Regions from separate parts of the Micromonospora sp. WMMD710 genome, predicted to be linked through region 2. Evidence: riboswitches for the same ligand, from Rfam matches in the RefSeq annotation. Region 2 holds a riboswitch; the other holds the start of a gene.

Region 1 (4,073 bases), 2.3 Mb from region 2:
TACCGCGCCGACGGCGTACCGCTGCCCGGCGGCGAGGGTGTACTGAAGTGGGGAGATCGTCTGGTAGGGCACGCCGGCCGGGTAGGCCGCCTGCTCCGGGTACGCCCGCCCGTACACGGGGATGGTGGCCCGTCCGGGCTTCGGGGTGGCCACCACGCCCACGGTCCACCTGGCCGTCGGCGCGGACGCCGGGTTGTGGAACCAGGCGCGTTGTCCGAGGTACCAGATGGCCGTCCAGTCCCCCTGCCGGCCGGCCAACGCGTACGTCTGGCCGGCGGAGGCCCGGGCGCCGTGATCCGACACCTCCATGGTGTTCGGGGTGCCGTCCGGGCGTAGTGCGATGTCGTTGACCAGGGGCGCGTCGGCGGACGGCGCGGTGTGCAGCACCACCGACGAGGAGCCGCGCGGCGCGCACGGCACGCCGGGGGTGACGCATCCCGTGAACACCGGTTGGTTGGTGGCGGGGTCCGGGTCGATCCGGACCAGCCCGGTGGCCGGGGTGCCGGTGTCCAGTCGCGGCGCGTGCAGCAGGTCGAAGTAGTGCGACCAGTCCCAGTAGGGCCCCGGGTCCCAGTGCATCCCGCGAACGGTCGACGCGATGGTGCCGGGCACGTTGTCGTGGCCGATGATGTGCTGGCGGTCCAGCGGGATGCCGAGCCGCAGCGCGAGGTGCCGGACGAGTTTCGCCGAGGTCCGGTACATCGCCTCGGTGTACCAGGTGCCCTGCGCGGCGAAGCCCTCGTGTTCCAGGCCGATCGACTTGGCGTTGACGTACCAGTTGCCGGCGTGCCAGCCGACGTCCTTGGTCTTCACGTGCTGGGCGATGTGCCCGTCCACCGAGCGCAGTGAGTAGTGCCAGCTCACGTAGGTCGGGTCCTGAACGAGTTTCAGGGTGGTCGCCCAGCTCGCCTCGGTGTCGTGGATGACGATGTACTCGATCTTCTGCCGGGCGGGCCGGTCGGAGAGGTCGTGGTTGCCGTAGTCCCCGTCGCCGAACGCCTCGTAGGGCGCCGGGATCCATTCGCAGGAGACGGTGCGGGGGCATTCCAGCCCGTCCGGTCGGGCCAGCCGGCGCAGGCCCAGCCGGTCCAGCCAGGAACGCTCCGGCTGTACCGCGCGGGCCGGCAGGGTGATCCGTTGGCCGTCGTCGGTCACCCGGGACTCGCCGGCGCCGATCGTCGTGAAGACCTCGTCGGCGAAGGCCGCCGCCGCGTCGGCGCTGTCCGCGCCGGCGTAGCGGGCCACCGCGCCGTACCAGGTGGCCGGGTCGGTGCCGGCGCCCACCGGGGCACCTAGCTCCTTCTGGTACGCGGCCAGCAGCGCCGCCCCGCCCCGGATGTTGACGTCGGGGTCGGTGCGCAGCGACTCCGGCGCCGCGCCGGTCAGGGTGGCGGCGGTGTCCACGGTCTGCAACGCGGTGCCGGGTGGTGCGGGGTCCGCGGCCTGCGGGGGCGCGGGTGCCAGCGCCGGACGGGAGTCGTCGCCGCGCGGGTCCTCGGTGCCGGCGTCGTGGTGACCGCGCCCGGGCAGGGCGGCCACGTGGCGGGCGTCGGTCAGGTGCATCGGGCCGTAGCCGCCGCTGGTGCTCGGTGTGCCGGCGTTGCTGTCCCAGCGCGACTCCAGGTAGGAGACGCCGAGCAGCACGTCGATCGGTACGCCGTACTCCGCTGCCGCGGCGGCGTACCGCTGTTGACGGTCGACGGTGGGTGCGGCGGCGGCCGCGCCGGCGGGTAGCGGTACCCCGGTCGCGGCGGCGACCACGGCGGCGGCGAGCAGGGCGCGCCGGCCGGCGGACAGGGTTGGACGGTGCATCGAACCCCCTAGATTCCACGGACAAAGGTGAGGTCACCTTCGCGCCGCCCGGGAGTCCGCGTCAATACCTTTCCATGTATCGACGCGTTCGGAAGGAAATCTTCGCCTATCGCCGGCGACCCTCTCCGATCGGTACGGAGTGTCACGGCCGCACGGGTTGCGGATCGGTAACGGGCGTCTCTACGCTGGTCATTCGTCGGCCCGATAGCAGGTCCGCCCACCCCGGGCGGTGACGGACCGACACCGCCGAGTCGTTTCCGAACGAACCGGGGACCCAGGTTCCTCGGGGTGAATCCGCAGCCACTGCGGTAGGGCGCCGACTTCCCGCCCGAACCCGTCAGCTAACCCGGTAGGCGGTCAGGAAGAAGGAGAACGGAACCCCGGTGGCACTCCATGCCCCGCGGCCGCCGTCCGAGCGGCCGGCAGCAGCCGGCCCGACAACGATCGTGCCGCGCCCACGCTGGTCCCGCTTCACCAACGCTCTCGCCGCACTGGTCGGCGTCGCCGTCGTCCTGACGGGCAGCGCCACGGCGGCCCACGCCGACCCGTCCGTCGCCGAGATCGAGCGCCAGATCGACGCCGACTGGAACAAACTCGAACCCATCATCGAACGGCACAACGCCACCCGGGCCGACCTCGCCGTCAAGCGCAAGCAGGCCGACGCCCTGGCCGCCCGGATCGCTCCCCTGGAGCGTCAGGTCGACGCCGCGATGGACAAGGTCAGCGCCCTGGCCGTGCGTGCGTACAAGGGCGAGAACGTCTCCACCGTCAACGCGGTGCTCGGCAGCCGGTCGCCGAGCGAGGTGGTCGGGCAGCTCGAGATGCTCGACCGGTTCGCGCACAACCAGCAGCAGGACGTCCGCCAGGTGGCCGACCTGCGTGACGAACTGGCCGCGCAGAAGGCGCCGCTGGACGAGATGGTGACCCAACTGGGCCGTACCGAGGCGCAGTTGGCGGCGAAGAAGAAGCAGATCAACGAGGAGATCGACCGCCTGCAGAAGCTGCGCCTCAAGGTGTACGGCAACGGTGGCGGCGGCCCGCTGCGTCCCGCGCCCTGCCCGGCCAGCTATCCCGGAGGTGCCGCGGGCACGGCGGTCAAGTTCGCCTGCGCCCAGATCGGTAAGCCCTACGTGTGGGGTGCCGAGGGTCCGAACTCGTACGACTGCTCCGGGCTGATGCTGGCCGCCTGGGCCAAGGCCGGGGTGTCGCTGCCGCACAACGCCGCCGCGCAGAGCCGGGTGACCAAGAACGTCAGCAAGGGCGACCTGCTCCCCGGTGACCTGGTCTTCTACTACAGCGACATCCACCACGTCGGCATGTACGTCGGCAATGGCTGGGTGGTGCACGCCCCCCAGGCCGGTCAGCCCGTCAAGATGAAGAAGGTCGGCGACGGCCCGATCCACAGCTACGGCCGCCCAGGCTGACCCAGCCCGGACGCCCGAGGGCCCGCCGCGATCCGTTCGCGGCGGGCCCTCGGCGTCTGCCCGGTCGTGCGTCGCGGGTCAGCGGGTCGGCCAGGTACGCCAGTGCTGCCAGGCGCGGCTGGGCGTCGGCCCCCGCTGCCCCTGGTAGCGCGAGCCGTACACCACCGAGCCGTACGGGTGCTCGGCCGGCGAGGAGAGCCGGAAGATGCACAGCTGGCCGATCTTCATGCCCGGCCAGAGCGTGATCGGCAGGTTCGCCACGTTGGACAGCTCCAGCGTCACGTGCCCGGAGAAGCCCGGGTCGATGAAGCCGGCGGTGGAGTGGGTGAGCAGACCGAGTCGGCCCAGTGAGCTCTTCCCCTCGAGCCGGCCGGCGAGCTGGTCGCCCAGCGAGATGACCTCGAGCGTCGAGGCGAGCACGAACTCCCCCGGGTGCAGGACGAACGGTTCGCCGTCGGGCACCTCGACCACCGAGGTCAGGTCGTCCTGCTGCATCGCCGGGTCGATGTGGGTGTAGAGGTGGTTGTTGAAGACCCGGAACAGCCGGTCGAGTCGTACGTCAATGCTGGACGGTTGGACCAGCATGGGCTCGAAGGGCTCCAGGCCCAGCGTGCCGGCCTTGATCTCGGAGACCAGGTCGCGGTCGGAGAGCAGCATCGGACCACCATAGCGGCGTCTCGCGCGGCGCCCGGATTCGGTGCCGGTGACCAGCGCGTCGAGGTCGCTGCTCGTACATTTGTTCGATAGAATGCCCGCATGGCTTCCTGGTCCGAATTCGCCGCCGACGAGCCCCGCCTCGCCGACGGGATCCGCGTTCTCCTGCAGCAGTACGGGCCG
Region 2 (4,073 bases):
TCACCGCCGGACACCTCGTACCGTCGGCGTTCACCGCCGGGCCCCTCGCGCCGTCGGCGTTCACCGCCGGGTCCCTCGCGCCGTCCGGCCGGCTCGCCTCTGTCGGACAGGCGCCGTCGGCCACCGCCGGCGATGCCGCTGACCCGCGCATCGCGGCACGGTCGGCCGATCCGCAGCCGGCAAGCCTGGCCGCCCGAAACGTCGTCGTCGCCCTGGGCGTGACTCCGGTGCGGGTGGCCGGGGCCGACCGGCTGCCGCACACCGACGGGCCGACCAGCCGGGCGCCGCGGGCTCCGCCCCGCCGCTGATCCACCGGGACGACCGTTCCGCCGCCGCGCCCTGTCGATCCACCAGCCCCGCACCCGCCGACCCGTGGCCCCGCCGCGATCCGGTCGGCCCGTGCGGCCACCATCGCATCGCTCTCGTTCCGAGGTGTCGACCATGGAGACCGTCGTCTTCTACCAGTTTCTGACCGAGGTGCCCCAGGCCGCCGCCATCTGGTCGGCCCTGTTCCTGCTGGCGTTCAGCGTGCTGGCCGTCCTGGTCGCCCGCCCGGAGCGGGGCGGGCCGACGGGGGAGCCAGCCCCAACCGCGCCCACCGCCCGTGAGGTGGCCGCGGCCGAGGCCGCCGACCTGCGGCGCTACGCCGAGGAGGTGGCCGTCGCGGCGGCCGGCGCGGCCCAGACCGCCCGACGGCGACGCGCTGACTGGCTGATCAGTCAGGAGCGGGTGGAACGGGCCTGGGCCCGCTACGACGAGGCGGACGCCGCGGCCCGTCGCTTCGCCGGGGCCGGGGCGCTGCCCACCCCGCGCACGCCGCACACTCCTGCGGAGTACGCCGCTCGGGAGCGTTACCTGCACCGCGCCGCGATGGCGGCGCACTGGCGCGGAGAGTTGACCATGGGGCAGCTCGGCGACGTGTTCGGGCACCGGCGCGGGTGGGATCCCCGCCGGCACCCGGTCGAGCAGGAGGCCCTGATCGCCCGGGCGATCAGGGACGCGAGGCGCGCCGACTACGCGGTGGCCGCCGGGCGGGAGCGGTCGGCCTGGCGGGACGCCGAGTTGGCCGCCGAGTCGGCCAGCACTCTCGCTGAGGAGGCGTACGCGGCGGCCGCCCGGCTCCGGCCGACCGCGGTGCCGGCCCGCCGGACGGCGACCCGGGTGTTCCGTCCCGCGGTGGTGGCGCGGTGGCGTCCGGCTCGCGTCGGATGAGCCCGATCAGCGGTTGAGCCCGATCTGTGCTGTGAGCCCGGTCACGGGCCCGGGAAATCGGGCGTCCGGCGCGATCGGCCCGATTGGTCCCGCGATTTTGGCGACGTTGCCGGCGGCCTGTCCGGTTGTCGACCACAGGCGTCGCCGTCACCGGTTGTCCCATCGAGTCACGTCATCGGCAATACGCGCAGAAATTGTCAGGCGAAATGATGTTTACGCAGGTGGACACGGCTTGGCAAGGGCTTGAACCGGCCAGTATTGTCGTCCCGTCCGGTGCGGTAACCGATCGCAAGAGGCGACGCCGCGCCGACCCGCTCAATCGTGATCAACGAACCGGGGACCCATCAGTAAGTCCGGGGTGAATCCGCGAGCCACGGCCCGCGGTAGGGCGATCTTCCCGCCCGAATCCGTCAGCTAACCCGGTAGGCGGTGTCGGAAGGAGTTCCATCCTCGTGCAGCACCTTTCCACCCCTCGGTTGTTCCTCCGCCTCCACGGCGCCACGGTGCCCCCGCTCATCCGGTCGGTGAGCTGACCCCCCGGGTCACCGTTTTTCCCGCCCGGCCGCGCCGGGCGTTCCCCTGAGCGGTTCACCATCCGCGGACCCCGGTCCGCGCGCTGGCGCCTGCCCGGATACCGGCTCGGCCCCGGTGTGCCGCTCTCCCCCGAACCGTGGAGGACCCCGTGAAGCACACCCTGCACCGTCAGCTCCGCCGCCTCAGCACCGAGCGCCCGTACCAGATCGTCGCCGCCTCCGCCGCGGCCCTCGCGATCGCGACCACCACCGGTGTCCTGCTCGCCGACGCCGACGGCGCCCCGGCCAGCCAGCACACCGCGACCACGGTCGCCGAGATGCGCAGCGACACCGCCGCGTCCCGCAGCCAGGCGCGCGTCGCGGCCCCCTCGGCCAGCGTCGCGCCCAGCACCGCCGCCCCGGCCGCCAGCGCCGCGTCGCCCGCCGCGAAGGCCAGCGGCAACCCGGACCTCACCCGGAAGCCGACGCCGCCGAAGCCGCCCGCGACCAAGGTGCTCGACTACGACTACGAGGCGCAGAACACCTACTACAACTGTGGTCCGGCGGCCACCCGCAACGCGCTCAGCGCCAGCGGTGTCGACCGCACCCTGGACGAACTCGCCGTCGAGCTGGGCACCACCGAGATGGGCACCAACTCGGCCGAGGACACCACCCGGGTGCTCAACGCCGAGGTGAAGGGCTCCCCGTACCGGACCCGGATGTTCGCCGGCTCGCCCAGCCCGGCCCAGATGGATCGCCTCCAGGCCGACGTGGTCGCCGCGATCACCGACGGCCGTGGCGTGGTGGCCAACGTGGTCGGCGACGCCACCGACACCGACGGCGGCTGGCACTCCTACGGCGGCGGGCACTACATCGCCGTCGTGGGCTACAAGGACAACGGTCGGACCGTGCGGATCGCCGACTCGGCGAACGCTGCCGACCCGTCGTACTGGGTCACCACGATCGACCTGGCCAACTGGATCGCCACCCGGGGTTACTCCGCCTGACCCAGGCGGTGGAGCGCCGCGGGCGCCGTCTCCCACGAGGGGGCGGCGCCTGCGGCGTCTTCGTGTCCCGCTCAGTAGTCGATGAAGCCGTACAGCGCGAAGTGGTTCGACTTCGTCCCGCTGACCGTGTGGCCGATGCTGGACGGCCGCACGCTTCCCTTCACGAACAGATAGTCGATCTTGCTGGAGCCGCTGGTGGCGGCCGACCCGTACCCGGTCATGCCGTAGCCGCTCAGCGTGCCGGCCGCGATGCCCGTGCGGTTCGCGTCGATCCCCACGATCCGGATCGTGGAGGCGTTCAACAGGCTCGTCGCGTCGGCACCCAGGTGGATGCCGCTGTTGGCGATGCCCCGGTCACCGTCGCCGGCGCACGCGTTCTGCCGGTTCTCCTGTGGCAGGTGCATGGTCGCCGCGAATACGCTGGTGCCGGTCGCCTTGACGGTGAACCGGGCCGCGATGGCGCTGGTCCGCTTCCACTTGTCGTAATCGGTGCTGTCCGGGTCGCTGTTCGGCGGCTTGTACAGCGTGCACCCGGCGCCGTCGGCGTACGCGGTGCCCGGCTTGAGCCAACCCGCGCTCCAGTACTTGGAGATGTCACCGGCGGCGAGGCTGAGCGTCCTGGTGTTCCAGATGATCCCGTTGGTCTGCTTCTTCTTCAGGTCGCCGAGCGACTGGGAGCTGCACCGGTGGGTGCTGCCCCACGGCTCCGGATCACTCCAGGCCACGATCGCGCCGTACGTGCCCGCCGGGTAACCGAACATGGCCGACAGTTGATCGGCGTACGCCTCGGCCTGGCCGGTGCCGCGCACCTGCTGCACGATGAGGATGTCGGGGGCCGCCACGCCGCTGGTGCCGGTGCGTCCGGCGTCGTCGACCAGGATCGAGCTCAGGTGGTCCGGTCCGGAGATCCGGGTGCAACTCCCGTCGGAGTTGTTCATGACCAGGTTCTCGATGTTGTTGTTGTAGACCCGCAGGACGCGATCGGCCGCCGCGACGTCCGCGACGGGTGCCGGTGTAGCGAGCGCGGGTACGGCCGGTGCGCTGCCGAGCGCGACGACCGTCACCGCCGCCACCAGTGTTGATCGATACCTTCTGAGCACGGGGGCTCCTCTCCGCGACGACGATGCCCCGTCCAGGTGCCGCACTCTACAGTGGATCTTTGTCGGTCGGGTCCGCGCACGACGCTCGTACCTGGCCGCGAACCGTGGGAGACTGCGGCCGTGGGGGATGAATCGGGTGGTCGCGCCGGGCGTGGGCCGGTCCTGCTGCTACTGCACGGGATGGGGGCGACCGGCGACGTGTGGCTGCCCTCGGCGCCGTTGCTGGAGCAGCACTGGCCCGG

The links. A riboswitch is a leader RNA that binds a small molecule or an ion and turns the genes downstream of it on or off. The one in region 2 is predicted to bind cyclic di-AMP.
Region 1: linked by a shared signal. The riboswitch ahead of O7620_RS24510 (C40 family peptidase) and the one ahead of O7620_RS13700 (C39 family peptidase) in region 2 are both predicted to bind cyclic di-AMP.

What each region holds. Positions count from the first base shown of each region.
Region 1 covers NZ_JARUBD010000001.1:5,291,014-5,295,086, reverse strand. The annotation lists gene O7620_RS24515 (peptidoglycan recognition family protein) at 1-1,812, opposite strand, end outside; cyclic di-AMP (ydaO/yuaA leader) riboswitch at 2,047-2,182, shown strand; gene O7620_RS24510 (C40 family peptidase) at 2,196-3,236, shown strand; gene dcd (dCTP deaminase) at 3,315-3,893, opposite strand; gene O7620_RS24500 (pyridoxamine 5'-phosphate oxidase family protein) at 3,993-4,073, shown strand, end outside.
Region 2 covers NZ_JARUBD010000001.1:2,989,774-2,993,846, reverse strand. The annotation lists gene O7620_RS13710 (hypothetical protein) at 1-308, shown strand, start outside; gene O7620_RS13705 (hypothetical protein) at 442-1,212, shown strand; cyclic di-AMP (ydaO/yuaA leader) riboswitch at 1,515-1,656, shown strand; gene O7620_RS13700 (C39 family peptidase) at 1,883-2,731, shown strand; gene O7620_RS13695 (hypothetical protein) at 2,803-3,831, opposite strand; gene O7620_RS13690 (alpha/beta hydrolase) at 3,952-4,073, shown strand, end outside.